DNA from 3 places in the Paraburkholderia sp. BGA-UO-ETr-F21 genome. Region 2 is predicted to be linked to each of the others. Evidence: predicted binding sites of a transcription regulator. Region 2 holds the regulator's gene; each other region holds the start of a gene.
The links. Region 2 encodes LexA, which represses DNA repair genes until DNA is damaged. Its sites were predicted from a motif close to ACTGTATNNNNATACAGT; they were not measured.

Region 1: the regulator LexA is predicted to act here: its motif matches at 4,540-4,557, upstream of AC57B1_RS35170 (ATP-dependent helicase).
Region 3: the regulator LexA is predicted to act here: its motif matches at 7,749-7,766, upstream of AC57B1_RS04110 (LexA family protein).

What each region holds. Positions count from the first base shown of each region.
Region 1 is NZ_JCAQOY010000040.1:604,818-615,215, forward strand. It holds gene panS (ketopantoate/pantoate/pantothenate transporter PanS) at 43-1,002, opposite strand; gene AC57B1_RS35150 (MATE family efflux transporter) at 1,281-2,672, opposite strand; gene AC57B1_RS35155 (RNA-binding S4 domain-containing protein) at 2,979-3,197, opposite strand; gene AC57B1_RS35160 (hypothetical protein) at 3,515-3,982, shown strand; gene AC57B1_RS35165 (hypothetical protein) at 4,101-4,364, shown strand; gene AC57B1_RS35170 (ATP-dependent helicase) at 4,599-6,725, shown strand; gene AC57B1_RS35175 (DUF4088 family protein) at 6,784-7,551, opposite strand; gene AC57B1_RS35180 (AzlD domain-containing protein) at 7,836-8,159, opposite strand; gene AC57B1_RS35185 (AzlC family ABC transporter permease) at 8,156-8,917, opposite strand; gene AC57B1_RS35190 (AraC family transcriptional regulator) at 9,329-10,159, opposite strand; gene AC57B1_RS35195 (CreA family protein) at 10,352-10,398, opposite strand, start outside.
Region 2 is NZ_JCAQOY010000029.1:348,190-358,587, reverse strand. It holds gene AC57B1_RS18060 (sulfate/molybdate ABC transporter ATP-binding protein) at 1-609, opposite strand, end outside; gene cysW (sulfate ABC transporter permease subunit CysW) at 609-1,655, opposite strand; gene cysT (sulfate ABC transporter permease subunit CysT) at 1,652-2,554, opposite strand; gene AC57B1_RS18045 (sulfate ABC transporter substrate-binding protein) at 2,699-3,739, opposite strand; gene lexA (transcriptional repressor LexA) at 4,051-4,701, shown strand; gene AC57B1_RS18035 (hypothetical protein) at 4,833-5,177, shown strand; gene AC57B1_RS18030 (DUF2939 domain-containing protein) at 5,274-5,924, shown strand; gene AC57B1_RS18025 (universal stress protein) at 6,027-6,491, opposite strand; gene nodI (nodulation factor ABC transporter ATP-binding protein NodI) at 6,776-7,690, shown strand; gene AC57B1_RS18015 (ABC transporter permease) at 7,790-8,617, shown strand; gene AC57B1_RS18010 (hypothetical protein) at 8,706-9,128, opposite strand; gene AC57B1_RS18005 (LysR family transcriptional regulator) at 9,447-10,398, opposite strand, start outside.
Region 3 is NZ_JCAQOY010000005.1:551,707-562,104, reverse strand. It holds gene AC57B1_RS04150 (hypothetical protein) at 31-768, opposite strand; gene AC57B1_RS04145 (ankyrin repeat domain-containing protein) at 1,120-1,833, shown strand; gene AC57B1_RS04140 (ankyrin repeat domain-containing protein) at 2,022-2,684, shown strand; gene AC57B1_RS04135 (ankyrin repeat domain-containing protein) at 2,819-3,568, shown strand; gene AC57B1_RS04130 (ankyrin repeat domain-containing protein) at 3,709-4,776, shown strand; gene AC57B1_RS04125 (hypothetical protein) at 4,921-5,178, shown strand; gene AC57B1_RS04120 (hypothetical protein) at 5,634-5,903, shown strand; gene AC57B1_RS04115 (Y-family DNA polymerase) at 5,980-7,272, opposite strand; gene AC57B1_RS04110 (LexA family protein) at 7,269-7,736, opposite strand; gene AC57B1_RS04105 (Eco57I restriction-modification methylase domain-containing protein) at 8,049-10,398, opposite strand, start outside.

The DNA of each region.
Region 1 (10,398 bases), on a different contig from region 2:
GGCGCGCGCCGGGATCGCGAAGCAAGCGCGCCGCTCGCGCTGTTACCCGCGTTCGGCGTTCAACACCTGCTCACCGTCCATATGCGTCGAGCCTTTCGCGGGACGTCCTGCCCAGTATCCGGCGAGCAGCGAGCCCGACAGGTTGTGCCACACCGAAAACAGCGCGCCGGGCAACGCCGCGATCGGCGTGAAATAGAGCTTGCCGAGCGTCGCGGCGAGGCCCGAGTTCTGCATGCCCACTTCGATGGCGAGCGTGCGGCACACGGCTTCGTCGAAGCCGAGCAGACGCCCGCCCCAATAGCCGCCGAGCAGGCCGATGCCGTTATGCAGCACCACGCCCAGCATCACCACGAGGCCGACCGACGCGATGCTCTTCTGCGTGCCGCCCACCACCGCGCCGATGATCAGCACGATCGCGACCATCGAGATCAGCGGCAGAACCGGTTCGATCTTGCGCACGATTTTGCCGAACAGATGATTGACGATCAGGCCGACCACGATCGGCAACGCGACGATTTGCAGGATGCTCATCAGCATGCCGTGTACGTCGACGGCGATCGAGGCGTCCACGTAGAGACGCGTGAGCAGCGGCGTCGCGAATACGCCGACAAGGGTCGACAGCGCGCTGATCGTCACCGACAACGCAACGTCGCCGCGCGCGAGGTAGATCATCACGTTCGACGCGGTGCCGCTCGCCACGCTGCCCACCAGCACCATGCCGGCCGTGAGGTCCGGCGGCATGCGCAACGCCTTGGCGATCACCCACGCGGCGAGCGGCATGACGAGATAGTGCAGCACGATGCCGGCGATCACCGGCGCGGGCCGCGTGAAGACACGCTGGAAATCGGCCACGGAGAGCGTGACGCCCATGGCCAGCATGATGATCGTCAGCAGCGTGGTGACGTGCGGCGCGATGCCTGAGAACGAGGCGGGCGAGCAGTACGCGGCAATCGAAACGAGCACGGCCCAGAGCGGGAAGAGACGGGTGACGCGGGCAAGCATGAGAGGTGTTCCTTGATTATGTTTTATCGCGAGAAGCAGGGTCGGTCGGGCGGCACGCCGCCGTTGGCGGCGCGCTGGCGGGAGTCTGCCGCGTGAGCGCGGCAAGCCGTGATGGCGGGTGATGAGCCTTCGGGCTGCGCGGGCCTTTTTGAGGCGCGCGAGTGGGTTTTCGGCGCATGGACGCGGGTGCGCGTCCATGCGCCGGAACACGGTATTTTACCGTTCGCGGCGAATTTCCCGTGCGCCGGTGGTTGCGCGTGCAACCAGTCGGGCATCGTTCAAACGGGATTGGCCGGCACGCGCCGCAGGCTCAGTTTGTGAAAGCGCAGCGTCATTAGCAGCGCGACGCTCGCGAGACCGGCGGCGAGTCCCCACCACAAGCCGCGCGCGCCGAGACCGAAGTGAAACGCCAGCGTGTAGCCGGTTGGGAAACCGATCACCCAGTAACCGAACGCGGCGGCGATCATGGGTACACGAGTGTCTTTCAGGCCGCGCAGACAGCCGGAACCGACCGTCTGCATGCCGTCGACGATCTGGAAGATCGCCGCCACGCCGAGCAGCGAACTCGCGAGCGCGACCGTGGCCGCGTTGGCCGGATCGTCCAGATGCAGATAGAGGCCGACGATCCAGTGCGGCGCGGCGATCAGCACGAGCCCCGACAGCGTCATGAAGGCGACGCCGAGCGCCAGCGCGACAAACCCCGCATGGCGCGCGGCGAGCGGCTGGCCGGCGCCGGACCAGAAGCCAACTCGCACGTTGGCCGCCTGGCCGATCGCGAGCGGCACCATGAAGGCCACCGAGGCGACGTTCAGCGCGATCTGATGCGCAGCCAGTTGCGACTCGCCGAGCAGCCCGACCATCAGGCCGGTGGCGAGAAAGAGCGTCGATTCGACACCGTAGGTGATCGCGACCGGCCAGCCGATGCCGAACAGTTCGCCCATCAACGGCACGTTCGGCCGGGTGGCGACGACGAAGTGCCGGTAGCGCGGCCGCAAATGCAACAGCGCCATCAGCACGAGCGCGCTCAGCCAGACGGTGATGGAAGTCGCGGCCGCCGATCCGAGAAAGCCGAGCTGCGGCAAACCATAGGCGCCGTGAATCAGCCCATAGTTGAGAAAACCGTTCACGCCGACGCTCGCGAGCGACACCCACAACAGCCGTTTGGCCGCGCCGATGGCCGGCAGGAACGAGCGCATCAGGCCGACGCCGATCAGGCTGCCGAGCGACCCCCAGCGCAGCACCGCTGCGTACTCACCGACGTTGTGCGCGAGCAGCGCGGGTTCGCCGAAAGCGAGCAGGATCGGCGTGGCGAACGAGAGCAGGAAGAACGCCGGCACTGACAGCAGCACGGACAGCGCGAAACCGGTCCAGTAGATGTGCGGCACGCGGCCCTCGTCCTCTGCGCCGCGCGCGTGCGACACGCTCACGCTGACGGAGGTCAGCACGCCTTGCAGCAGCGTGACCACCACGAAAAACAGGTTTGCGCCGAGGCCGCCGGCCGCGAGCGCGTCGGGGCCGAGCGAGCCGAGCAGGATCGTGTCGGTCACGCCCATGGCCATTTGCGAGAGCTGCGCAATGGCGAGCGGCGCGGCGAGGCGGGCAGTGTCCGCCGCGTGGCGGGTCAGGGTCGGCGGCCGGGCGGCCACCCGGGTGAAGCCGGATTGAGTCATGGAGCGCTTGGCAGCGGAAGTGGCGACAGCGCGACGGCGGGCGCGGTAGTCGCGCGGGCGGTGGCGAGGGCAGCGGTTCGGTGGGCCTTGGTGAACGCACGAGGCAATCGTACGAAACAAGCGTACAAAGCAAGCGCACGAAATAAGCGCACGAAGCAACCGCCAGCCGGAAGTGTCAGCCGATTGTTTGTCTGTCGAAACTGACAGCTTATTGCTTAGGCGCGGCGCTGTCGATGGAGAAGGCACGATTTTGGTGCGCGCGCCTCCTCCGAGTTTTCGGAAACCGCAGAGTGGCGGGGCGTTGCGTCAGGCTTCGTGAACCGCAATCCGCGTGTCGCCGAGCAAGACGACCTGGCCCGCGCGGATTTTGCAGGTTTTACGCGTTTCGACCCGGCCGTCTACGGTGACCGCACCGTCCGCCACCATCATTTTTGCCGAGCCGCCGCTGTCCGCGAGCCCCGTTATCTTCAGCAGATTATGCAGTTCGACGTAGTCGCCGGTGAGGGTGAAATCTAGGTTGGGCATGGCGTTTGCGCCTTCAGGCAAGGGGTTCGCATCATAAGCCAGAAGCTTGCCCTGGATGAAGTTCGCGGTGTGCGCCGACTTCGCGTGAGTATCTGCAAGCAGATGTTATGCGATTGTCAGAAAGTGAAACGTTGCGTAACACCGGTCGTAAGACACGAACTTCACTCGTAAAGTGCAGGTCAGTGGTAAAGCCTGCTGGATTTATCTGGCAGCGAGCAGACCGGGCGAGGCACGCAGAGCAAGCTTGCAAAGCGGCTCGAGAATGCGCAATGCCGGACAGGTCGCCCGCGTCACAACAACTTTAGAGAGGATTAGTCATGACCCAAATTCGAACGCTTCTGATCAATACCGCCCTGACCGCCGCCGTGACCGCGTTTGCGGCTACCGCAGCCGTTGCGCAGACTGCGCAACCGGCCGAGGGTGTCAACGGCCAGCCGCAAGTCCAGATGCAAGGCGCCGGCGTTGCGCCCGCTGCGCCCTCCGCGCAGGGCGTGCAGCCGGTCACACCGCCCCCGGCACGCCTGACGGCGTCGGGTTCGACCGACCCGCTGGTGCAGAAGCGCGATGCCAATGCGAAGGCCAATGCTGAATATCGCGCGTCGAAGAAGGCATCAAAGGCCGAGCTGAAGGACCAGCAGAAGGCCGCCAAGGCGCAGTACAAGGAAGAGGTGCGCGGCGCCAAGATCAATCAGAAGGCGGATAAACAGGCCGCCAACAATGAAATGAAGATGGACATGCAGGGCCAGGCGGGCGTTCAGGCGGACGGCGCCGACGTCAAGCACTAAGACCGAGGCTGAGCGTCAAGGCGGTGGCGGGGCGGCACAGGTTGCCAGCGCCGCCGCCTCGACCGATCGCGTTTGAAGGATCGCAAGGTCCAGGCATCTCGTTTCACGGAGGTATCGCATGAATATCACTCTGTCCATGAAGTCCAGAATTTCGGCCGCGTTGATCGCGGGTTGCCTGTCGTCGGTTGCCTTCGCGCAGGCAAGCGATCCGGCTGCGGCGCCGGTTACCCATGCCGACAAGAAGGCGGCCAAGGAGCAGTCGAAGGCGGATAAGAAAGCGTCCGTCGCGCAAGCCAAGGCGGACAAGAAGAAAACCGACGCTCAGGCCGACGCCGATAAGGCCAAGGCCGACGCCAATGTGAAGGACGCGAAGACGCAGTAGCCCGGCTTGATAGCTGGCCTCGCGACGACGTGTGAACGTCTCCGCGTTGCGCTTTCAAAGAAATGGCCCGTGCGCTTCCACGCCACGGGCCATTTTTTTCCTGCGCGCAATTGTCATGCGGCGGGATGCCGGCCGCCCGGGGCGCGGTCGAAAAAAGGGTCGCTTGTCGACGAGGGTTGTATGGATATACAGTATGCGTCGCCGTACTGAATCCACCTAACGTCCAAACCGATCGTGCTCTCCGTCGCCGAATCCCCGTCGTTCGATACCGCCGCCTGGCTGGCAAAGCTCAACGACGCGCAGCGCGAAGCCGTCGAATACGGCGCCGACACGCCTGCCGCGCCGCCCGGCGCATTGCTGGTGATCGCGGGTGCCGGTTCCGGCAAGACCAACACCCTCGCGCACCGGGTCGCCAATCTGGTGGTGAACGGCGCCGATCCGCGCCGCATCCTGCTGCTAACGTTTTCCCGTCGCGCCGCGCTCGAAATGACCCGGCGCGTCACGCGCATCGCCGGCGCGGCGCTCGGCACGCGAGCCGCGCTCGCGCAAGGGCTGACATGGTCCGGCACGTTCCATAGCGTGGGCGCGCGGCTGTTGCGCGAGTACGCGGACCTGATCGGCCTCGCGCCGGCCTTTACGATCAACGACCGCGAAGATTCCGCCGACCTGATGAATCTCGTGCGCCACGAGCTCGGTTTGTCGGCGAAAGAGCGGCGTTTCCCGGCCAAGGGCACGTGCTTTGCCATTTACTCGCGCGTTGTGAACACCGGCGCGTCGCTCGGCCAGGTGCTCGACAGTGCGTTCCCCTGGTGCCGTGAATGGGAAGCCGATCTGCGCAGGCTGTTCGCGGCTTATGTCGAGGCCAAACAGAAGCAGAGCGTGCTGGACTACGACGACCTGCTGCTTTACTGGTCGCACATGGCGGCCGAGCCGGCGATCGCCGCCGACCTGTCGGCGCGCTTCGATCACGTGCTGGTGGACGAATATCAGGACACCAACCGTCTGCAGGCGTCGATCCTGCTCGCATTGAAGCCGGACGGCCGCGGCCTGACCGTGGTCGGCGACGACGCCCAGTCTATCTATTCGTTTCGCGGTGCGACCGTGCGCAACATTCTCGATTTCCCCGCGCATTTCGACCCGCCGGCCAAACAGGTCACGCTCGAGCGCAATTACCGGTCGACCGCGCCGATTCTGGCGGCGTCGAACGCGGTGATCGAACTGGCCAGCGAGCGCTATACGAAAAATCTCTGGACCGACAAGGCGTCGGCGCAGCGCCCGCGCCTCGTGAGCGTCGCCGACGAGGCCGATCAGGCGCGCTACATCGTCGAACAGGTGCTCGAAGCGCGCGAGCAAGGCATGAAGCTCAAATCACAGGCGGTGCTGTTTCGCGCAGCGCATCACAGCGCCGCGATGGAGATCGAACTGACCCGGCGCAACATCCCATTCGTGAAATTCGGCGGCTTGAAGTTTCTCGATTCAGTGCACGTGAAAGACGTGCTCGCCGTGCTGCGCTGGGCGGAAAATCCGCGCGACCGCGTAGCCGGCTTTCGCGTCGTGCAGCTGCTGCCGGGCGTTGGCCCGGCCACGGCTGCGAAGGTGCTCGACGAGATCGTCGCGCGCGCGGGCAGCGGCAATCCCGCCGACACCGCCGGTGGCGCATTGGCGGCCTTCGCCGCGCCGGCTCGCGCGCAGGAAGACTGGCATCCGTTCGTCAAGCTGATGTCGAGCGTGTACGGCCGCCAGACGCCGTGGCCCGCCGAGTTCGAGATGGTGCGCCGGTGGTACGAGCCGCATCTCGAGCGCAACCACGAGGACGCCGCGATCCGTCATGCGGACGTGTTGCAGATGGAGAGCATCGCGGGCACGTATGCGTCGCGTGAACGCTTTCTGACCGAGCTGACGCTCGATCCGCCCGATGCCACCAGCGACGAATCCGGCGTGCCGTTGCTCGACGAAGACTACCTGATCCTCTCCACGATTCATTCCGCGAAGGGGCAGGAGTGGCGCAACGTGTTCGTGCTGAACGGTGTGGACGGCTGCATTCCGTCCGACCTCGGCACTGGCAGCGAGGAGGAAATCGACGAGGAGCGCCGCCTGCTCTACGTGGCGATGACGCGCGCGAAAGAGGATCTGCATATCATCGTGCCGCAGCGCTTTTACGTGCACAACCAGACGCATATGGGTGATCGTCACGTGTGGGCGTCGCGTACGCGCTTTATTCCCGCGCATCTCATGCCGCTGTTCGACGCCTACGCGTGGCCGCGGGTGGCGGTCCCGAGCGCGCCCACGGCGACCGGGCTGGCCGCCGCCGCGCAGGCGAAGATCGAGATCGCGGCGAAACTCAGGAAGATGTGGGATTGAGAATGCGGCAGGCGCCGCCGTTACGTGCGCGGCGCCTGCCGTCTGAAGGCCTCGATCTTCAGCGCGACTGCCGTTGTTGCTGCTGAGGGGCCGGACGCGGCGGCACGAAGAAGTTGCGCAGCCACGCCGCCATGCGCGAGAACACGTCGTACGGCTCTTCGACGAAAATCTCCGGCTTGAGCAAACGCAGGAATTCCATGATCTGTTGCGCTTCCTGTTTCTGGAACGAGCCGTGCGAGATGCCCAGCCGCAGAAGCCCGCGCAGTTCGCCGAGCTTTTCGCGCGCGGTGCTCCCCACGCTCGTTTCGCACGCCACCTTGGCCTCGTAGACGCGCTGGCGCAGCGATTCCACCAGCCTCCAGGCCGGTGTCTGCATGACTTCCTCGAGCGCCTGAATGTCCTGCGCCGCGCTCTTGATCTGCGCCGCGAGCGGGTCGACCAGCGTGGCGTCGCCTTCCGCTTCCTTGACGATCGCCGCCGCCCAGTCGCGGCACTGCTTGGCGAGTTCTTCCGGCGTCCATTCCGAGCGGGCCGCGAAACCGAAGCCGAATTCGCCCGCTTGCCGCATCAGGATCGCGACGACGTCCGGAAACTCCTTGTCGAGGGTTCGTTTGGCCCACGCGTACTGGCCGCCCTGCAACATCCGCTGAACGGCGTGTTCGGTCAGCGGCACCATATTGTCGAGCAGCTTGGCGCGCAAAAAATCCTCAAACGACGGCGTCGCGAACTGCGGATCGAGCTTCAGCGATACCCGCAGAAAAGCGTCGAAATCCTTGCGCAGTGTCGCAATGGTCTCGTCTTTGAGCGTGAGGGTGATTTGACCCATGAGTTATCCCGTTTGGTCCTGCCGCGCGGCTTCGCCGCGCCACCCGGCCGCGCGGGCCTTGGGAGACGCGACGTTCGATGCCCGCGCGCTTGATTCCTGCCTGTTGCCGCGTAACCAGCGGGACGTATCCCGATGAGCGGACCTCGACTGCATAACGGCGGATCGGGGGGAAACTTAAGGGCGTGCGGGACGGGTGCGCTCGCTTTAGAGGGAAGCGTCGCCCGGCATGCGCTTGCGTGTCGCAAGCCGGACGACCGGGATGCCGCCATGAAGGCGGCATGCACCTATTTCAGCACAATACATTGCCAGACAAAAAACACCGCCAGGCCGACCGCAATGGTCAGAAGCGGCCGCCGTGTGACCGCGCTGACGAGCACCGCGGCCAGCGCGCCGACCAGTTGCGGATTGCGCCAGGTCAGCTCGGCATTGCTGCCGTGCGGTGAAACCGCCATCGGCACGATGATCGCGGTCAGCACGGTGACCGGTACGAAGCCGAGGGCGGTGCGCACAAGCGGCGGAAACACGAGCCGGTCGCCGAGCACGAAGACCGCGGCGCGGATCACCCATGTGATGGCCGCCATGCCGAGAATCAGAACGACGTAGTTCATCGGGACGCCTCCGCGGTTTTGCCCGTGCCGCGCAGGTTGGGGCGCGAGGTCGACAGCAGGACGCCGATCGCCACGCCCGCGAATACCGCGCCGAGCAGCCCGAGCTTGTACGGCCACGCCTGCCAGAAGAAGGCCAGCGTGCCCGCGGTCACTGCGGCCGCGATATAGCGCAGCGCCACGAGTTGCGGCACGACGATCGCGATAAAGGTGGCGACCATCGCGAAATCGAGGCCGAGCGATTGCAATCCCGGAAAGGCCGCCCCGAACAACAGGCCGGCGACGGTCCAGATCTGCCAGTTCAGGTACATGGCGAGACCCGCGCCGAAGAAGTAGTGCGGGCCGACCGTGCCGGGCTCCCGATGCCGGTAATGCTCCCACGCGACGGCGAAGACTTCGTCCGTGAGCAGCGCGCCGAGCGCCCAGCGCCAGCGCGCCGACAGATGCGCGACGTGCGGTGCGAGCGTGGCGCTGTACAGCACGTGACGCAAATTGACCACCAGCGTAGTCGCCCAGATCACGGCGAAACTCGCGTGACCTGCGATCAGGCCGAGTGCGATGAATTGCGCGGAGCCGGCGAACACGACGAGCGACATCAACTGCCCGTGCCAGAGGTGCAGCGGACCGGATGCGACGAGTGTGCCGAAAATGACGCCAAAAGGCGCCGCGCCGACCATCATCGGAATGATGTCGCGCGCGCCGGCGGTGAACTCTTTTAGATGGCCATGGCTCGTGGGCTGGCCTGCGGTGGAATGGGTCAATCTTGCCTCCTTGAATCGGGAAGCTTAGCGGGGGCTGGCCAGCGGGGCTTGTACGTTCTTGCGGCTGGGCGTGACTCGATGCGCTGACGCGTGGCGATGTCGTTGGTTGGGGGCTTGCGCGCCAGGGCGTGTCGTGCGGCCGGAATGAGCGACGCGGCGGCGCGCGCAAAGGTTGGCAGCAAATTTCGTGCTGGGATGACGGCGGCGGCCGCGGCGTCCCAGGCAGCGGGCGTGCACAGGTCGCCGGCAACGTTCGCGCTAGGGTTGTCTCTGGCGGTTAGAGCGCCCGGAACGGCGGTAAAGGTCGCCGGCAACGTTCGCGCTAAGGCTGTCTTTAGCGGCTGGACTTTTTGAGGCCGCCGGACGCACAGCTCGCCCAACGCCGGTGCCCACGCCAACACCCACACCCAGTTAGACCCCTTGCCAGCGTCCGGGCGGCACGCCGAACATCCGCCGGAAATGCCGCGTGAAATGGCTCTGGTCGGTGAAGCCGCTGGCGGCGGCGACATCCGTGACCGATACGCCGGCGCGCAATGGCGCGAGCGCGCGCTGCAAGCGCACCTGATTGCGCCATGCATGCGGCGGCAAGCCGGTCGTTTGAGTGAAAAGACGTGCCGCGTGGAACGGCGAAAGCCCGGCCGCCTGAGCGACTTCGGCGAGTGTGACGGGTTCGGCGAGGTCGCCCGTCAGGCATTCCTGCATGAGCGCCACGCGTGTGTCGTCGGTGGCGAGGCGGGCGCGTGCCGGGCGCGTTTGCGAATAGCGCACCAGCAGCGTGGACAACGCGTCGAGCATGGCGGCCTCGGCGGCAAGCGCGTCGTCGCCGGCTTCCAGCAGGCGATGCGCGTGCGCGAGCCGCGTAGCGAGATCAGGATCGCGGATCACGCCGGGCGCAAACCACGGCAACGCCTGCGGTTTGCCGCTGACTTCATTGGCAAGTGAATGGATGAAATCCACCGGCGCATACATCACGCGATACCGCCAGCCCGCCTCGACCGCCTTCGAGCCGGTGTGCAACTCGCCGGGATTGATGATCGGCACGCTGCCGGCTTCGGCCACGTAGTCGGAACCGAGGTACCGATAACCCTCGGCGCCCGCGACGATCACCGGAATCGTGTACGCGTCGTGCCAATGCGGCGTGAACTCGTGATCGTGATATTCGGCCGTGAGCAGGTCCGCGCCAGGCAGAAGCGGCGTGCGCCAGTAGCGGGCGGAATCCTGGAAACGATGGGCGGTGGTCATGGCGAAGGTCCAGCAGGACCGGTCAGTGTAGCGCGTCGTGACGGGCGGCGCTTCATCGACCTAGGGCTCGTGCGGGTGTCTCCTGCCGGAGCGTGATGCCTCGGTTCGAGCAGTAGCTTTCCTCCCACCGCCTGAGGCCACCGATTCACGCCATCGAATCGGCCGGCTGCGTTTTTTCGTAGGGCGGGGCGCTTACTTGAGCGGGATCGTCGTGCCGGCCGGCATCGGCACGGCACTTA
Region 2 (10,398 bases):
CACTTCGAGCGCTTCTTCCTGATCGTGCGTGACGAAAATCGTCGAGATATGCAGATCGTCGTGCAGGCGCCGCAGCCAGCTACGCAGCTCCTTGCGCACCTTCGCATCCAGCGCGCCGAACGGTTCGTCGAGCAGCAGCACTTTCGGTTCGACCGCCAACGCGCGCGCGAGCGCGATACGCTGCCGCTGGCCGCCCGACAATTCCGACGGATAGCGTTGCGCGAGCCAGTCGAGTTGCACGAGCTTCAGCAGTTCATGCACCTTCTCGCGGATCACCGCTTCCGAGGGACGTTCCTTGCGCGGCTTCACGCGCAAGCCGAACGCCACGTTCTCGAACACCGTCATATGACGGAACAGCGCGTAATGCTGGAACACGAAGCCCACTTCCCGCTCGCGCGCGCCGACCGTGGCCACATCCTGGCCTTGCAGCACGACCTGGCCGCCGTCCGCGTATTCGAGCCCGGCAATCACGCGCAGCAAGGTGGTCTTGCCACAACCCGACGGCCCGAGCAGCGCGACCAGCTCACCCGGCGGAAAGTCGAGTGTGACGTTATCGAGCGCGACGAAATCGCCGAAGCGCTTCTGCAGGTTACGAACGGTGATACCCATTACAGCTCTCCTTGCTTGAGCGGGTGTTGCTGCGATGCATGCGTTGTGTGGGTTGCGGATGTCCCGGGTGTTGCACTCCCCGCCGGCGTGACGGGACCGGCATACGCGGGCACATCCCGCGCGGCCGACAGTTCCGCCGACATATGGCGTTCCGCGAGCAGCTTCAGGCCGAGCGTCACGAGCGCGAGCAGCGCCAGCACCGACGCCACGGCGAACGCCGCCGAGAAGTTGTATTCGTTGTAGAGAATTTCGACGTGCAGCGGCATCGTGTCGGTCTGACCGCGAATATGGCCCGACACCACCGACACGGCGCCGAACTCGCCCATTGCCCGCGCGTTGCACAGAATCACGCCATACAGCAGGCCCCATTTGACGTTCGGCAGCGTGACGCGGCGGAAAGTCTGCCAGCCCGACGCGCCGAGCACGTGCGCGGCTTCTTCTTCGTCGTTGCCTTGTGCCTGCATCAACGGAATCAGTTCACGCGCGACGAACGGAAACGTGACGAAGATCGTCGCCATCACGATGCCCGGCACCGCGAAAATGATCTGGATGTTGTGGTCCTGCAGCCACGGGCCGAACCAGCCCTGCGCGCCGAACATCAGCACGTAGATCAAGCCCGAGATCACCGGTGAAACCGAGAACGGCAGATCGATCAGCGTGGTCAGGAGCGCCTTGCCGCGGAATTCGAACTTGGCGATACACCATGAAGCCGCGAGACCGAACACGAGGTTCAACGGCACGGCGATGGCAGCGGTGATCACGGTCAGCTTGATTGCCGACAGCGCGTCCGGGTCGGCGAGCGATTCCAGATAGAAACCAAGACCTTTGGCGAGCGCCTGATAAAAGACGGCGACGAGCGGCACCACCAGAAACAGCGCGAGGAACAGCAGCGCGATGCCGGTCAGAATCCAGCGCACGAGCGGTGGTTCGGTGACAGGGTCGGGACGGCGCGCGGCATTCAGTGGCGCGCGCGGCGCCACCGCAACGGCAGCGGCGTTGTTCGCAACACTCGCGGCGGATACGTCATTTACGGTTCGCCGGCTCATTGCACACCTCCGCCGATTGCCGCAACGCTCGCCACACTGGCGGCCGGCACCGGGCCCGCGCCGCCGCGGCCCGTGCGGCGCTGCAAATACCACTGCAAGGTGTTGATCAGCAGCAGCATCAGGAACGACACGACCAGCATCACCACCGCGATAGCCGTGGCCCCCGCGTAGTCGTATTGCTCGAGCTTCGTGATGATGAGAAGCGACGTGATTTCCGACTTCATCGGTACATTGCCGGCGATGAAAATCACCGAACCGTATTCGCCGAGCGCGCGCGCGAAAGCCAGCGCGAAGCCCGTCAACAGAGCCGGAAACACGGCCGGCAACACCACGCGGCGAAACGTCAGCCAGCGCGAAGCACCGAGGCACGCGGCCGCCTCTTCCTGTTCGCGTTCGAACTCTTCGAGCACCGGCTGCACCGTGCGCACGACGAACGGCAAACCGATGAACGTCAGCGCGACCAGCACACCGGCCGGCGTGAACGCGATTTTCAGGCCGAGCGGTTCGAGGAACTGCCCGATCCAGCCGTTGCCCGCATACACGGCCGCGAGCGAAATGCCGGCCACGGATGTGGGCAGCGCGAACGGTAGATCGACCACGGCGTCGACGAGGCGCTTGAACGGAAACGTGTAGCGCACCAGCACCCACGCCACCAGAAAGCCGAACACCGCGTTGATCAGCGCGCCGCCGAGCGCGGAGAAGAACGTCAGGCGATACGACGCGAGCACGCGCGGCGAACTCACCGCGCGCACGAACTGGCTCCAGTCGAGCGTCGCGGTCTTCAGAAAGGTCGCCGCAAGCGGAATCAGCACCACGAGGCTCAGATAAGCCACCGTGATGCCGAGTGTCAGGCCAAAACCGGGCAAGGCGCTCGGTTTTCGGAAGGTCAACGTCGTCATGCTCGTTACTCGTTCAGGTTGATGCTCGTGTTTCCGGCCGCCGGGCCCTGGCTGGCCAAAAGCGCGCCCCTGGGGGCGCGCTCCGGAGTGACGCGTTGCCGCATCGCTTTGCTGCCTATGCTGGTGAAGGCAACGGCTCGATAGTTATTGCGGTTGATAGATCGAATCGAACACGCCGCCGTCGGCAAAGTGCGTCTTCTGCGCGTTGGTCCAGCCGCCGAACGAATCGTCGACCGTGTACAGCTTCAGCTTCGGAAACTTGGCGGTCAGCTCGGCCGGCACCTTGTTCGATCGCGGACGGTAGAAGTTCTTTGCCGCGATTTCCTGGCCTTGCTCGCTATACAGGAAGTTCAGATACGCTTCGGCGAGCTTGCGCGTGCCGTGTTTGTCCACCACCTTGTCCACCACCGCAACCGGCGGCTCGGCCAGAATGCTGACCGACGGCACCACGATCTCGAACTTCTCCGGTCCGAACTCCTTCAGCGACAGGAAGGCTTCGTTTTCCCATGCGATCAGCACGTCGCCGATACCGCGTTGCACGAAGCTGGTGGTCGCGCCGCGCGCGCCCGAATCCAGCACGCCGGCGTTCTTGTAGAGCTTGCCGACGAATTCCCTGGCCTTCTGATCGTTGCCGCCCGGCTGATGCTCGGCGTATGCCCATGCCGCGAGATAGTTCCAGCGCGCCCCGCCCGAGGTCTTCGGATTCGGCGTGACGATCGACACACCCGGCTTGATCAGGTCGTCCCAATCCTTGATGTGCTTCGGGTTGCCCTTGCGCACCAGAAACACGATCGTCGACGTGTACGGCGACGCGTTGTCCGGCAAGCGCTTCTGCCAGCCCTTGTCCAGCAAACCCTTGTTGGCCAGCGCGTCGATGTCGTAAGCGAGCGCGAGCGTCACGACGTCGGCCTGCAGGCCGTCGAGCACCGAACGCGCCTGCGCGCCGGAGCCGCCGTGCGACTGCTTGAAGGTGATCGTCTCGCCGGTCTTCGCCTTCCATTCCTTGCCGAACGCCTGGTTGACGTCCTGATACAACTCGCGCGTCGGGTCATAGGACACGTTCAGCAGTGTCGTGTCGGCAGCATGCGCCTGCGCCATCACGCCGAGCGCGCTCGCCGCGCCCAATGCGAGCGCCGCGATGAGTTTCTTCGTTCTGCCTGCCAGCCCCGTACCTTGGTGATTCATGTCAACTTTCTCCGCGTTGTGCGCCGAAACAGCGTGTGGTGTCTTTTTGCGTCGCGGTCACGTGCACATGAACGGCAACTGGAGGCCAGTCTATCGAAGGGCTTTCATCATTAAAAATAATGTTTCTTCATTTTTTAATACGCAAAAGTGGTAATGACAGCTGGATAAGGCGTTGCGGCAGGTAAACGGGTGTTGGAGCGTCGCTTGACGACGCTCCAACACCACCCTTCGGCACGAACTTAAAGTAAAGCTTGAATTGCGCGGAATACTGTATAAAAATACAGTCACCTGTTCATACATACAGTGGCGCCATGACCAAACTCACCGCACGACAGCAGCAGGTTTTCGATCTGATCCGCAGGGCTATCGAACGCACCGGCTTTCCGCCCACCCGCGCGGAAATCGCCGCCGAACTGGGCTTCAGCTCGGCCAACTCGGCAGAAGAACATCTGCGGGCGCTCGCCCGCAAGGGCGTGATCGAACTCGCGGCCGGCGCGTCGCGCGGCATCCGCCTGCTGGCCGGCCCGGAAGATTCGCCGCACCAGTTCACGTTGCCGCACGCCAGCATCATGCAATTGTCGCTACCGCTGATCGGGCGGGTGGCCGCGGGTAGCCCGATCCTCGCGCAGGAACATATCTCCCAGCACTACGCTTGCGACCCGGCGCTGTTTTCGAGCAAGCCCGATTACCTGCTGAAGGTACGCGGGTTGTCCATGCGCGACGCGGGCATCTTCGACGGCGACCTGCTCGCGGTGCAAAAGAGAACGGAAGCCAAAGACGGCCAGATCATCATTGCCCGGCTTGGCGACGACGTCACGGTCAAGCGCCTGAAGCGCCGGCCGAACGGGCTCGAGTTGATCGCCGAGAACCCCGATTACGAAAACATCTTCGTTGAAACCGGCAGTGCGGAATTCGCGCTGGAAGGTATCGCCGTGGGGCTGATCCGCCCCGGCGAGTTCTGAACGGCCAGGTTCCAGGCGGCTTGTTTCCCCAGCACTTCGATCCAAGCCCCTTCTTGCCCGTTCGACAAAGTAGAAAGCCGCGCCAACGCCGCATTAGCGCTGCATTAACGCTGCATCGCCTGGAGAGTCTCATGGAACGTCTTGCCCGCCTGCTGCCTTTTCGCCAGTTCGGTCGTCTGCGCCATCTTCGCAAGCTGGTGCCCTGCTCATTGATCGAGGCGTCCACGGGCAGCACGCCGTCGCTGTTCGATTCGCCGGACAGCGTGTCGAGCCTGCCATCGTCGTTGCCGGCATTTGCCCGCGTGTCGCTGAACTCGGGTCTGAATACGGCCGAACCGGCCCGTCGCGCACCAGTGCGGGTCTATCACGGCCCGTCGCGCCTCATCATGGTCGGCACGGTGGACGCTGTGTGCCGCATGATCGACCGCTGCATTGCCGACGAGGCAAACGTCCACGGGGCGGTATTCGAGTCTTGATGGAAGGTATGGCGGGCGGCGATATCGCATCGCATGGGATCGTTTTCGTGTGGCCGCGGTCCACGTTAGATCACACCTGATGGAGAGTCCCGTTCGATGGCAGTTTCGAAACGCATTAAAGGCGGCGCCACCCGGCCGCTGATCGTCACGCTGATCGTGATTGTGCTAATCGCGGCGCTCGGGTTTGCGTACGCGTCACCGTATCTCGCGCTGAACAATCTCAAACGCGCCGCCGATGCGCGCGACACGCAAACGGTCAATCAATACGTCGACTTTCCCGCGTTGCGCGAGAGCCTGAAGCAGCAGGTCGCCGGGCTGCTCACGCGGCGGCTCGACGCGCACAGCAACGGCCATCCGCTGGCCGCCATTGGCGCGATGATCGGCGTCGCGCTGATTGGCCCGCTCGTAGATGCCTATGCCACCCCAGACGGCGTGGCGGCTTTACTGAACGGCATGCCGCCGCGCGGCGATCCGGGCGAACGGCCGCCCGCACCGCCTGCTGCGAACACGCCGGCGGATGGCGCCGCGGCCTCACCCGCACCGGCGGCGCCTGCCGTTGGAACTGCGGGCAACGGCAACACCAACGCCGCGCCTGCGCAGCCGCCGCAAACCACCGCGGGCTATCGCGGCCTCAACGAGTTCGTCGTCACCTACCAGCACGGCGCCGGCGACGCGCGTTACTCGGCGATCTTCCAGCGCGAGGGTGTCTTCACATGGAAGCTGGCCGCGGTCAACCTGAACGAGTGATCGCCTGGGGTCGTCGGGCCGAGGCGACCGGCCCGTTGAGCACGCTCGCGGTAGCCGGGCCGGCATCCAGACGCTAGACCCAGGCGCGATACGCAGCCGCTATCAGGCCGCCGCCTGCTGCTGCTCCTGAGCGGAAGAACACGCCACCAGAATGCTGCACGAGACGCGGTCGAGCAGCGGCGTATTACCCGCGCCCATCCACCACCGTGACAAACCGGTACGACAGCGGTGGCCGACCACAACCAGGTCGACGTGCAATTCATTGGCAAGGTTGGCGATCTCGTCGATCGGATGGCCGAACGCGAAATGCCCTTGTGCGCTCACGCCTCGCTCGGTAAGCCAGTCCACGCCTTCCTGAAGGATGTCGCGGGCGGTCTTTTCGAAGCTGCCGCAAGCCACGTCGGTCAGCAGGCCCGCGCTTTGCGCAATGCTCGAACGCATATCGACGACCGACAACAAGTGCGTTTCCGCTTTCAGATCCAACGCCAGATCGGCGCCGCAACGCAATGCTTTGCGGCCTTCGCGCGAGCCGTCGTAGCACAGCAGGATTTTCTGGTAGCTCGCCATGATTTTTCTCCCTTCGCGCGGGACGCGCGATCTGAATGAATCATGGTGCGCCGCAATTCAGGTTGCAAGGGATGGAAAACGCTAACTGTGCGGTAACGGCACACAAGCCACGCTCTAAAGAGGTGCGCGCGCCAACAGGGTTGCTTGCGGCTCGTTGCCGCAGTGCGGGAAACCCGTGCGGGAGCGTCGGGCGCGCACCAACGCCGACCCGCCAATGCCCTAGAATAGGCGGCCCTCCCGGCCATTAGAATCATCCATGTCTGTTCCGGAGACTCGTTCGATCCATGCCTGAAGCCGCCATCGAATTTCACGAGGTCAAAAAAAGCTACGGCGAAAAGACCGTCGTCGACGGACTGTCGTTCCATGTCGACGCCGGGGAATGTTTCGGCCTGCTCGGCCCGAACGGCGCGGGCAAAACCACCACGTTGCGCATGCTGCTCGGCATCGCCTCGCCGGATGCGGGCACGATCCGCCTGTGCGGCGAGCCGATTCCCAGCCGCGCGCGCGTGGCGCGGGCGCGCGTCGGCGTGGTGCCGCAGTTCGACAATCTCGATCCCGACTTCACGGTGCGCGAGAACCTGCTGGTGTTCGGCCGCTACTTCGGTTTGAGCGCCGCGCAATGCCGTGCGATGGTGCCATCGCTGCTCGAATTCGCGCGCCTGGAGAGCAAGGCGGATGCGCGCGTGAGCGAACTGTCCGGCGGCATGAAGCGGCGCCTCACGCTGGCGCGCGCGCTCGTCAACGATCCCGACGTGCTCATCATGGACGAACCGACCACCGGCCTCGATCCTCAGGCACGGCATCTGATCTGGGAACGGCTGCGCTCATTGCTTGCGCGCGGCAAGACCATTCTGCTGACCACGCACTTCATGGAAGAAGCCGAACGTCTCTGCCACCGGCTGTGCGTGATCGAGGAAGGACGCAAGATCGCCGAAGGCGCGCCGAGCGAATTGATCGCCTCCGAGATCGGTTGCGATGTGATCGAGATCTTCGGACCGGATCCGGTCGCGTTGCGCGATGAACTGGCGCCGCTCGTCGAGCGCACCGAGATCAGCGGCGAAACGCTGTTCTGCTACGTCAACGACGCGCAACCGGTGCATGCGCGACTCAAGCAGCGCGCGGATCTGCGCTATCTGCACCGGCCGGCGAATCTGGAAGACGTGTTCCTGCGGCTCACCGGCCGCGAGATGCAGGACTGAAGAAGCATGTGAAGAAGCATGAATAGCGGCATCGCACGCAACGCGCTACAGCCATAACGACGAAGCACGTCCCCTCGGGGACACCGCACGAGACACGCAATGGACGCACGCACCTACGACTCCCCGGGCGAGACCCCGTCGAATCAGGAAACCTTCGCCGCTTTTCCCGCGAACGCAACCAACTGGATCGCCGTGTGGCGCCGCAATTATCTGGTGTGGAGAAAGCTCGCGCTCGCCTCGATGTTCGGCAATCTTGCCGATCCGATGATCTACCTGTTTGGCCTCGGTTTCGGGCTGGGGCTGATGGTCGGCCATGTCGAGGGCGTGTCGTATATCGCCTTTCTCGCGGCGGGCACCGTGGCGTCGAGCGTGATGATGTCGGCGAGTTTCGAGTCGATGTATTCGGGCTTCTCGCGCATGCATGTGCAGCGCACCTGGGAGGCGATCATGCACACGCCGCTGACGCTCGGCGACATCGTGCTCGGTGAAGTGATCTGGGCCGGCAGCAAGTCGATGCTGTCCGGCGCGGCGATCATGCTGGTGGCCGGCGCGTTGGGCTACGCAAATTTTCCGTCGATGCTGCTGGCGTTGCCGGTCGTCGTGCTGACCGGCCTCGCGTTCGCGAGCATCGCCATGGTCGTCACGGCGCTCGCGCCTTCGTACGACTTCTTCATGTTTTACCAGACGCTGGTGTTGACGCCGATGCTGTTGCTGTCCGGCGTGTTCTTTCCGGCATCGCAATTGCCCGCCGTTGCGCGCGGCGTCACCGAAGTGTTGCCGCTGGCGCATGCCGTCGACCTGATGCGGCCGGCCATGCTGGGACGTCCAATCGAACATGCGCTGTTGCATGTGGCCGTGCTGGCGGCGTATGCGGTAGGCGGGTTTGTCGTGGCGGCGATTCTGTTTCGCCGCAGGATGATGAAGTAGGCTTCGGCTCTCGATAACCATAGGCGCTGAGGCCGGGTCGCTCAGTGTCGATCCCAGCGTATCAGCGCCTGCCGCGACCCGGACCGGCTCAGTCCTCGTCGTCGGTCCATGGAATGTCCACGTCGGAAATGAACGCCACCGTGGCGAACGGCCCGCCGTCCTGACGGCCGATCTTGCCGTCGGCACGCTGCCATTCGACGCGGAACATCGTGCCCGGCTCATCGGCGATCAGTCGAACCGTGCGAACCTCGTCCGGATCGGCTTCTTCCACCGGACCGTCGAGCGAGATCTGCAATTCCTGCGGCCACAGCCCGTCGGCCGGATCATAGATCTTGTCGCCGTCGGGAATCAGCGTAAAGGCTTCCACGCCGATCGTCGCCGAGGCCTCCACGATCATCTTGCCCAACGCGCGCAGCAATGCCGTCGCTCGCGCCGAATTCGCCTGACGGATTGCAAGATCCCCGCGCGTCAGCGCCTGCTCAAGTTTTGGGTTTGTTTTTTGTTGCGCCATTCGATGTCCTGAGTTCCTATCGCTCTGTTGTGGACGGCGCGCTGCATCGAGCGCGCGCCGCTCTCCATTTTTCGGGCTGAATCCTACCACTGGTGTGCGCTGCAGCAATCCCCGCCGCGCAGTCCGGCGCTTTCAGCCGGCCCCGTCCACCACAGTTTAGGTCGTGATTCGTGATCCGGCAGGGACATTTGCCTTTCAATCGGCGCTGAATGGATCGCTATCGCACGCACGCCATACGTTCGCCCTAACGTTCGCGGCCGGCCGCAAACGTAGCCTTGCCGCCTGGAAGCCGGGCGGGCTATCCGGGCCTTTGCGCGTTCAGCGCGGGGGCGTGGTTCGCTTTCGAACGGCCTTCATGGCAGTCCCCTGCGCCGGCTTCGCACCCGCGATTTCCGTGATCAGATAGTCCCTGAAGGCTCGCACCGACGGCGGTAACTCACGCCCCGCCATGGTCTGAATCTGAATGCTGCGCTGGCGCATTTGCGGATGCGTGAGCGGCATCACGACGAAGCCGTCATTCGCGTAACGGTCGCGCACGGACAGCAGCCCCGTGAACATGATGGCGCCGGACTTCTGCGCGTAACGGTACATGGCGCCGCTATTGTTGCAGGTGAGATCGGGCTCGAGCAGGATGCCTTCGAGCGCACAGGTAATGTCGATCAATTGACGAATCGTCGTGCCGGGCTCGGGCAGCACCAGCGGATAGCGCTGCAAGTCGGCGAGCGACACTTTCGCGCGCGCGGCCAACGGATGATCGGCGCGCAGCAGCGCCAGCACCGGCGCGCGCTCCGTGTGCTCGACCTTGACGCCTTTTTCCGGCGCGAGGCTGAAGGTCAACGCAAGATCGGCGTCGCCGTCGCGCACCCGGCGGGTCGCCGCGTCCGGTGACATGACCGACAGCGTGAAGTCGATGCCCGGATACTGAACGCGAAAGCCCGCCATCGCGGTAGGCAGGAAATCGGCGGCGAATCCTTCCGAACTGGCCAGCTTGATCATGCTGCCGTGCAAGGTTTCGAGCCCGCCGATCTCCTTCATCACATGCTCCGCCTCGAGCAGACTGCGCTGCGCGTACGCAAGCAGGCGCTCGCCGGCTTCGGAAAGCGCCATGCCGCGCGGCCGCCGCTCGAATAGCGCGACGCCGAGGTCGCCTTCGAGCCGCGCCACCTGGCGGCTGATTGCCGACACGGCGACATGCAGACGTGCGGACGCGTCGCTGATCGAGCCGGTGCGCGCGACTTCGACGAAATAGCGCAGCGCGATGCCATGCAGC
Region 3 (10,398 bases), on a different contig from region 2:
GGAAGATCGGCGGATCACGTCGTATGTAAGTCAGTTTGATGCACGTTCTGCGCGCGCCCGGTGCAGAACCGCCAGGCGATGGCCAGCACTCGGGTTCGGGTCGGGCAGGCTGTTGCAGTGGATGATCTCCACGTCTTCCCAAAACGCAGCGATGGCACCAACGAAGTCCCGCAGCCACTGGCGCGGCACGACGATGCGGTCGAACGTTGGGGGACCGGTGTACACGTAGGGCTCCGCCTGACCGGGGAGCATCATCGGCGCCGGTGGCCAGTCCGGCCACAACTCCGGGTGGCGCTTGTAGAGCCGGTTGGCGGAATCCCCATCCCCGTGCCGGCAGGCGTTCGCCAGCAGTTGCAGCCGTTGAAGGTCGGCGTAACCGTCGAACCGGCTCAGTGGAACGCCGCGCACTTCGTTCAGCAGGACGTTCATGGCGTTCAGGTTGCCGCCCTGCGCGCGCTCGATCCGGTCCTTGGAGTGGGCGAGGGCGTACACGCACCCAGCGAGCCACCGGCGGATCTGGCGCTCGAACAGGGAATGGATCGCCAGGCAAAACGCTTCGGTGGTTGAGCGCAGCAACTCCTTCGCGTCCTGGTGGGCGAAGGGGGCTCCCCCTTCGGTCTCAGCGGCCCAGCGTTCGATGTCCGCGTCCAGCGCGGAGAGGGCGGGCTCCACGACGTTGCGCAGGAAGGCGCGCACGCGATGGGCGTTGCCGGTGGATTCGATGTCGGCGAGGCAGAACGTCCATCGGACGTCGTCGATGTTTTGCATGGTCAAGCGAAAAGCAAGGATGAACGTGCCGAAAGGATACCGGACGCGGTCGACCGGGCGGTGGATCCACGCGCTTGCGAACGAGGCGCAAGCGGCGGTGCCATCGCCTCCGGCGAGGTGTTGGGGCGGGTTCCGGGCACTGATTTTCCAGGGGCGAGGGCAAAAGCTTGATCACCGGCCACCACCCAACCCATCTGGGGTCGCTTGCGCTCCCCGGTGACTTCGCCCGCAACGGCGCCGCAGGCCGAAGGCGGTCTCTCCCAAGGAGGAACGCTTGTCGGTTGACGCGACCGTCGGTTCGCGTAACGTGGGGTGAGAAGCACCCACCGCATCGCCCCTCCGGAGACCACCGTGGACCCCATCGAGCGCGAGATCTTCGGCGCCCTGTTCGGCAACGACCGTGATCCGGACGTCCGGTCCAGCCTCCGCGCGCTGATCGATCAGCACGGCGTGGACGTCCTCAACGAGGTCCGCGACAACCGTCTGGACGGACTGCTGCAGCGGGCCGTGCGCAACGACGATCCCGACCGCACCGCGGCGCTGCTCGACGCAGGGCTCAACCCCAACGAGCAATGGCTGGACGATTCGCCCCTCCACCTCGCCGCTCAGACGAACCAGGAGGCGGACCTCGTTCAACTGCTGGCGCACGCGGCCGACGTGTCAGCGACGAACAGACGTGGGCAGACGGCCCTTCACGTCGCGGCAGCGTGGGGGTCCACCGGCGCGATGCAAAACCTGCTCGACCACCGGGCGCTGATCGACGCGGTGGACACGAACGGCAACACCCCGTTGGCACGGGCGGTCCAGGAAGGGCAACGCGACAACGTGAGATTCCTGCTGGACCGGGACGCGGACCCGGCGCTGGCCAAGCAGGGGACGGCTTGGCGGTTTGCCCAAACTCATGTCGCCCAACGTGCCGGCGAGCATCGCCGGCGAGATGAGAGCGCGTTCAACGTCCGGGAGTGCATGGGCCTCGTCCTCGAGCACGAGAAGCGGGCGTTGCGGCAGGCGATGGTCGGTGCACCCGCGCAGGCGTCGGCACCGCGTCGGCGGATGCGCCTCTAAAACTTGACATCCGCACACCGTACGCGATGATGATGGTGTGGCGTTTCTTCATCCGCACCGTTCCGTGATCCCATCAGGGAAGTTGTTCCGAGATCCCATCAGGGAAGCCGTTCGTGACCCCATCAGGGGTAAAGCACCGTTGTCCATCCGGGGCACGGGCACGTTCAACTTCTCATTCGGAGGATCCCATGGACACCACCCGCAAATCGGCGACGCGCTCGCCGGAAACCGCTCAACTTCTCGAGACACTGCGCCAACAGCCTGGCGAAGACACGTCCTTCTGGACCGAGCATTGGATCAACGCAGGCGCGGATCTCAACTCACGCGATTACCGCGGCCGGACGCCGTTGCACATCGCGGTCGAGCACGGCAACTGCACCGCGACGGACATGCTGGTCCAGGAAGGCGCCGACCCGAACCTGCGGGACCGGGACGGTCGGTCCCCGATCGACGTGGCGGCACGCACCGAGGCCGGGCACCACACCCTGCTCTACATGGTCACGAGCGCGACCCCGGAAACGCTGAACCACCGGGACGCGAACGGCATGACCGCGCTGCACTGGGCGGCGCAGAGGGGGCAGGAGGACCACACCATCGAGTTCATGATCGACAAGGGCGCGGACCCGGCGATCCAGGATCGGAACAACCGGCTCCCGACCGACTGGCTCACGTACCCGGCGTCCTACACGTCGCTGCTCCATGGCACGTCGGAGGCGTCGCAGAAAGTTCAGGCGGCGATCGCCGATCGGCAAAACGAGCGGCACGTCGCGTACGAGCAAGGGGTGCTTGGTGCAGAAGCGGACCGTGCGCACAGCGAGGCGGCTCCGCGCCGGCAGCGCGCTCGGCTCTAATGGTCCGCGATCCAAGAGTCAGCGACCGCCCCCGCTCCCCAGCGGGGGTTTTTGCTTCCCGTCCCGATTGACGTGGGCGGTGGATTCCTTAACCTGGGGTGATAGGCACCCACCAGGCCATTACGGGAGGAAGGATGGACCCCATCGACGAGCAGTTTTTCCACGCCATCAGTTCCGAGAAGCGCATCGACACGAGGGTTCCCCTTTTGGTCAAGCACTACGGCATCGCACGGCTGAACGCTGCTCGTGATCATCGCGGGCTCGGCATTCTGCAACACGTGATCCTCGATGAGATCGGAGACACCGAGCGATCGCACCGGTTGGACGTCCTGCTCGAAGCGGGACTCAACCCGAACGTATGCGACAGCGGCCCCGACGTAGCACCGGTGGTCATGCCGCCGATCATCATGGCGGCGTCGAAGGCGGACATGGACGGGGGCGTGACCATCCGTCAACTGCTCGAACATGGGGCGGACATTCACGCCAGCGAATCCGACGGTGCGACCGTGATGCACCAGGCCGCACAGAGAGGCCATCCCGCGGCGCTGCAAATGATGCTGGATTACGGGGCATCCCTGGACGCGGTTGACCACCATGGCAACACCCCGTTGGCGCTCGCGGTGGACGTGGACGGCAACATGGAGAACACGGTGTTTCTGCTCGAGCGGGGCGCCGACCCGGCGCGCGCGATGCAAGGGCGGGCGTGGGATTTTGCGGTCAACAGTTGCCGTTGGTCGGGAGATGTCCGGGAGCGCGTGAACCTGGTGCGCGCAGCGGCGGTGGAGCAGGAGCGGCAGACGCTGCGTCAGACGGCAGCGGAGGTTGAGCAGGCTCCGGAGGTCGTGGAACAACCCGCACCGCGCCGGCAGCGAGCGCGGCTCTGACGCTCCGCGATCCAGGCGCCAGCCAGTGCCCTCGCCTCCGGCGGGGGTTTTGGCTTTTCGCGCTGGCGCCGGTTGACCTCCGCCCCGGACCTCGTATCCTGGGGTGAGAAGCACCCATTACCCACCCACCGGAGGAACCCATGGCAACCCGATCCGAACTTGGCGCTACACTCTTCGAGGCGATCCTGCAGGGCGATACGCAAGCCATGTCCGAGGCGATCGCGAACGGTGCCGACGTGAACGAGCAAGACGTGGTGGGCGACACACCACTTCACCGTGCGGCGGCCGGCATGGACGATCCCGGTAGCACCGTGCAACTGCTTCTCGACAGCGGGGCGAATCCGAACATCCAGAACGTGGATGGGTACACGCCGCTCCATGCGGCTACCCTGCAAGATTCGGAGCACAGCCAGGATGTCATCCTCGCACTGCTGAAAAGTGGAGCAAACCCGAATCTTCAAGACGAGCAGGGGCGGACGCCGTTGCACAACGTCGCCATCCATCAAACGTATGGTGCAGGGGTGGAGAACGGCGACGCCCTCCAGTCGCTCATTGACCACGGTGCGGACCCGTCCATTTCGGACGAAAACGGGTACACCGCTTTGCACCACGCGGTGGAGCAGCAGGTTTTGCATGCTGTGCGTGAAGGACCTGGCTCGTCCATCGAGGCGTTGCTGAAAAGCGGGGCCAACCCGAACGCGCAAAACGATTTCGGCCAAACGCCGCTCCACCTTGCCAGCATGGGGACCTTCCACGATGACGTGGCCATGCTCGTGGACTATGGGGCAGACGTCCACCTGGCGGACGCGTACGGGCAGACGGGGCTTCACGTTGCTGCGGAGCGGGGATCGGAAACGATGGTGGAGCACCTGTTGCAGAGGGGCGCCAATCCGAACGCACAGGATGGGAACGGCGACACACCCTTGCATCGCAACGCGGTCGAACCGATGGCGCCTGCGGCATCGGCAGCGATCCTGTTGGGAAACGGGGCGGACCCGTCGATCCGCAACACGGCGGACGAGCTTCCCGAAACCCTGGCTCAAAGCGCAGCGGACGAATCCCCGGAGTTCCGCAACAACAAGCTTGAAGCGGTGGCAATCCTCCGCACCGCTCGGGAGACGACCGCGCTCCGCGAGGCGTTGCACGAGGTGAAGCAGGAGGCTGAACCCGAGCAGGCGCCGGTACGTCGCCCCCGCCAACGGATGTAATCCCTCACGCGCAGCGTCCCAGGCGTCAGCAACGTGCCCTCGCCTCCGGCGGGGGTTTTTGCTTTTGGCAGCGTCGTCGGTTGACGTGGTCGGTGCGTCTTGTATCGTGGGGTGAGAAGCACCTAGCGATCAAAGGAGGAGACCATGCTCCACTTCAAGGACAACGGGATGTGGTTCGTCTACGATGGGAAAATCGGATTACGCGTCCTGATGGAAATCGAGGTCGCGATCCTGGACGACCTTGTCCGGGCAGGGCTGGGAAAGGATCATCCGGACGTCGTGTCGAACTCACTGAAGTTCTCCCGGTTGATGACGAGGTTCGCCGATGAAAGGGGCAACGTGACGGTGCTTCATCCGGACGAGCCAACGCATACGATCCCCATTCATGCGTTCGACGTTTGACACGGGCGCTGCATCCCGTAGCCTGGCGTGATGAACAACGGAGGCACATCATGCACTACATCATCGCCGGCTGGATGCTCGTGATTTCGCTACCGATCCTGGTCATCGCCGCTGTGCGGATCGACCAATACCTCAACCTATCTGCCCCACTTTACGGCGCCTGTTGACGCCTTGATCGCCCCACCGCGTTCATGTGCACCAGCCTACCGTTGGAGGACACTTCGATGAGCACATCCAGCAAAAATCGACCTGCAAACGCCCGGGAACGCCAATCCTGGGGCGTGTTTCACTGCCATTCCCGACGTGGACGTCGCCCGTCTGGCGGGATTGACATGGTGCGAAAAAAGTGCGAACAGTCGATGCCAGAAGGCTTGACATGGGGCAATACTTTGCGACCATTAAAAGAGACCTGCGGACCGAGGAGCCCCCCTACTACGGCCGACAAGGAGGAAATCATGAGCACGATGAACGCACAACGGCAGGGCGGCCGTGGAAACTTTACGCCCGAAAAAATCAACATGAACATCGATTCCACGATCCTGGAAGAACTTGCCCGAGCAGGTATGGGAGATGATCCGGCGACCGTTGTCGCTAATGCCCTTCGGTTCTCTCGGCTCGTGATGGGCTTCAAAGACCAAAACGGAAATGTTTATGTCCAGAATAAGCAGCACAGCGTCGGTAAAGACGACGATATGGTTGTTGTTCACGCGTTTGAAGCCGCCTAGTCGCGGACGTCGAATCATCATCTAAAAAGAATCTCGATGGGAACGTGTACATCCAGCGCCCCGATGGCTCAACCGCTCACCGCACCACCGGCAAATCCCCCCAATCCGTCGTGTAGCAGGGCGTCTTCGCGTTCTGGCTCATGTGCCACGCCTGGCGGCCTTCCACGTTCCCCACGCGCAACGTGTTCCGCCCAAAACGGTCGTTCACGGCATCGAGCGCCGCCATCAACCGGTCCCGCCGGTCCGACGCCGGGGCGAACAGGTCGCCCTGCTCGACGCCTTGCGCCTGCAACTCCACGAGCATCACGCCGGCTTTCGCATACTTGAAGCCCGGCTTGTAGATCCGCTTCAACCCGTACACGGCTGCGGCGACCAGCCGAAGCGTGTCCGACGTGGGCACGGTCAGCGGCACGGTGAGCCCGGCCGAATACTGCTTGTCTTTCACGCGGAACGAACTGGTTTGAATGAACACCTGAATCTGACCGGCTTTCAGGTTTTGCTTGCGCATCCGGCCGGCGGCGGTACTGGCGAAATCCTGCACGGCGATCGCGAGGTCGTCGAACGCCATCACCGGCGATCCGAACGACCGGGAGCAGACGATCTGCTTTTGCGGCTGGCTTTCGCACTCGAGCGGGTAGCAGACGATCCCGTTCAACTCGCGCACCGTGCGTTCGAGCACCACGGACACGGTCGACCGGATGAACGTCGGGTCCGCACGCTTCAACGCGAGGGCGGTGTCGATCCCATCGGCGGTGAGGCGGTCGCGCAGGCGACGGCCGACGCCCCACACCTCGCCCACCTGGATCTGCGCGAGCAAGGCGTCCACCTCGGGCTCGGGCAGCGCGGTCAGGTCGCACACGCCCGCCCAGTTGTGCCCACCGACGTTCTTCTTCGCGATGTGATTCGAAAGTTTCGCGAGCGTCTTCGTCGGACCGATTCCACAGCAGGTGGGGATGCCGATCCACGCGAGGATGCGCTGACGGATCGTGCGACCGTAGGCGGTCAGGTCCGGCACGGCCAACGCCATGTTCGACAGATCGAGGAAGCACTCGTCGATCGAGTAGACCTCGGAACGAGGTGCAAAAGAACCTGCGATCGCCATCATGCGCGACGACATGTCGGCGTAGAGCGCGTAGTTCGAGGAGAGGGCAACGAGCCCATGGCTTTCCGCGAGGTGGCGAACCTGGAACCACGGTTGCCCCATCTTCACGTTGAGGTCCTTCGCCTCCTGCGAGCGGGCGACGGCGCACCCGTCGTTGTTCGACAGGACGACCACGGGCTTGCCGACGAGATCCGGTCGGAAGACCCGCTCGCACGACACATACATATTGTTCCCGTCCACGATGGCGAAGACCTGCTGCGCGCTCATGATCCGCCCCGAACCTTCGTGGCCAGGACCTGCCTCAGATTCCAGGTGACCACGCCCCACACCGTCATTTCCTGGCCGTCGGAAAACACGATCGTCGGAAAATCAGGGTTCGCCGGGACGAGCTTCACCACACCGGCGCGACGGTAGAGCCGTTTCACCGTGAACTCGTTGTCCACGCACGCCACCACCACCTGGCCGTGCTTGGGCTCGATCGAACGATCGACCACGAGCTTGTCCCCGTCCACGATGCCCGCGTTCTTCATGCTGTCGCCGGAGACGTGAAACAGGAACGTGGAGAGCGGATTGAGGATCAGAACCTCGTTCAGGTCCACCCGGTTTTGCGTATGGTCTTGCGCGGGGCTGGGGAAGCCGGCGGGCACGCGGCTCAGGGCTTCGACGATGAAAAGCGCCGCGGGCTCCTCGGAGAGCGGAATGGGGACGGATGGGAAAGCGGGGTGGTTCATGGATGGCAGACTACTGTTCGGATATACAGTAGTCAGTCTAGCAGGCGTTCCCGTGGACGACCAAGGCAGGATTGCGAGAGCCAAGCCCAGCGGGCTTCCCCGGGCAGGGAAACCACGCTTCCCACGGCAACGGGCGTCAGCGAGTGCCCGGGCGCTTGCGCCCCAAAAGGTTTGGGGGCTGGTTCCGGGGTTGGGATTTGGGCATCGCCCGTTTCCTGGGGATCCCCATCACGATGCGAGAACCCAGACGCCCGAAGCAAAAACCCCAGCCGGAGGCGAGGGCACCCGCTTCGCACCGTTTCCTTGGGGCGATCAGATCTCCACCGTTTCCGGCTTGGTCGATCCCACCTCCGCCTCGCGGACGGCGCCCGTCGGTTCAGCACCACCCGTCGGCACCTGACGCAGCAGTTTCGCGGTGAACTGGCGATACGGCCGGGTGCTTTTACGCGGTGCACCGTAGCGATGGATCGCGCGCCACGTCGTGTCCGACGACAGGATCGCGACGACGCGGTCGAGGTCCGCCGGATCGCGAGGCTGCACGACGTATCCGCCAACAAACAGGAAGCGACCGTCCGGCGCGATCTCGCGCGGCGTCACCACGATCGGCTTCATCGCCTCGCAAACAAGGCCCGGCACGAGGATCACCGGGGTATCGAGATCGAAGGTGTACATCCCCGCACGGCGTCCAAACGCGTACCACGCCTCCACGTCCTTCGTCCCGCGGGCGTCCAGCGCATCGCGACGCCCGTTCAGCCAACCGCGCGCGGCAGCACCGAGGCGTTCCTCAGGAACCAACCGCCATGCGGCGTCGTACGGGCAGACCATGCGCTGGCTGAACGCTGGCGTGTCCAGCATGGCGCGGCTCTTCAGCCGGTTGAGCTTCAGAAACCGCGGTGTCAGGGCGAGCGGCAGGAGCACGTCCTTTCCGGTGACCGGATCGACCGCCCGAACACGCTCGCCCACGACCTGGCCACCGTCCACGCGATACGTCCAGTCCGCGCTGGTGTTCACGCCGCTATGGACGATCGCCAGATCGTTCAGCGTTTCACCGACGTCATTGTCCAGCAGACCGTCGAGGTCGCGGTCCGCGCCGAAATACCACCCGTCGGGTTGCAGCGGACCATTGTCGTCACGGAACACGACGTTCCAGGGCGAGCCCTCCTCCGGCAAGTTCTCGCGATGAAGCATGGGCGTGACCGCGGTTTCGGGACCCGTGACCACGATCGAGGCGAACGTGGCGGCGGCTTTCCCGAACACCTGACGCATCCCGAAATCCACGAGCGCGCGGACGCGCGAACGCAGGTGCGCGCGCAGCGGAGCACCCGACTTCGTGCGCAACCACGTGTTGGGCACCAGCAGGACCGCGCGATCGCTCTGGCGGGTGGCGCGATCCATGAAGGCAAAATACAGATCAAACAGACCCGTCGAGCACGACGACGGGAAAGCGGTGCGCAGGCGCTCGCGGTAGTCCGGGTCGAGGCTCGTCGTGCGGACATACGGCGGATTGGTAATGGTGACGTTGAAGCGCTCCCCGGCGAACCCGTCGAACAGCGAGTCCCCGACGCGCAAGTTCGCGCGCAGGTCGGACACGACCCCGTGCTCGGCGAAGTACGACGTCCACAGGCGGGCGCAATCATCGATGGAGCGGGCGCAGACGTCCTGCGCGAACAGGCATTTTTCAGCCCAGCGGGCGGTCTGCTCGTACGTCCAACCGCGCTCATGCACCCAGTGTTCGACGATCGCCCACAGGAAGACCCCGCGACCAACGGACGGTTCGAAGACCCGGTCCGTCGGTTCGAGGCGGGCCATGCGCACCATCGAGCGGGCGAGGGCGCTCCCGGTGTAGACGACCCCACCGCTGCGGCGCTCCTCCTCGCTGATCCCGCTTTCCGCATGAAGATCGTTCAGGCGCTCGAACACGGATGGTTGCGGCTTGGCCAGCGTCCCGGCATAGCCGGCGACCAGTTCATCCTGCGCGATCGACGGATTTCCCGCGGTGCGATGCTTCACGGCCTCCCACGCACCGTCCGACTCAAGACGCTCAAAACGCTCGCGCACGAGCTTCTTCTCGAAGCGGTCGGTGGCACGCACGAAGTAGTGCGAGCCCGTCGGGACGCGACCGAACATGTCCTTGACCGCGCCGGCGGCGGACCCCACGCGCTGGACGGCGAAGTCCGCGCTCAGCCGCTCGACGTCGGAGAGCAGGACGAAATCCGGGTGCGTGCGCACCACCGGCACCGGTTCGCTGGCATGGACCGCGCCGCGCTCCCACACCATCCACACGCACGGCACGTCGTAAGCGTTTCCGTCGAACACGAACGAGTCCGCGGGCAGCACCTCCTGATGGACGAGGCGGAACGTGCGACCGAGGCGGCGCTGGATCGACGCCTTCTCGAAGGACCGGGGCACGACGAAGGCAATGACCGACGTCCCGGGGAACGACGCGGCGCGGTTGAAGAACTTCACGGCGAGCGAGGCGCAACGCCCGAACGGCGGGTTGCCCACGAACGCCATCGGCGCGTCCGGATCCTCGGGCGCCCATTCGAAGAAGTCCGCCTGCTCGACACCGGGGCAATGCGGATCGAGGTCCAGACCGACGGACCCGGCGGGGAACTGCTGGAAGAACGCACCGGCGCCGGCGGACGGCTCGACGAACGTCAGC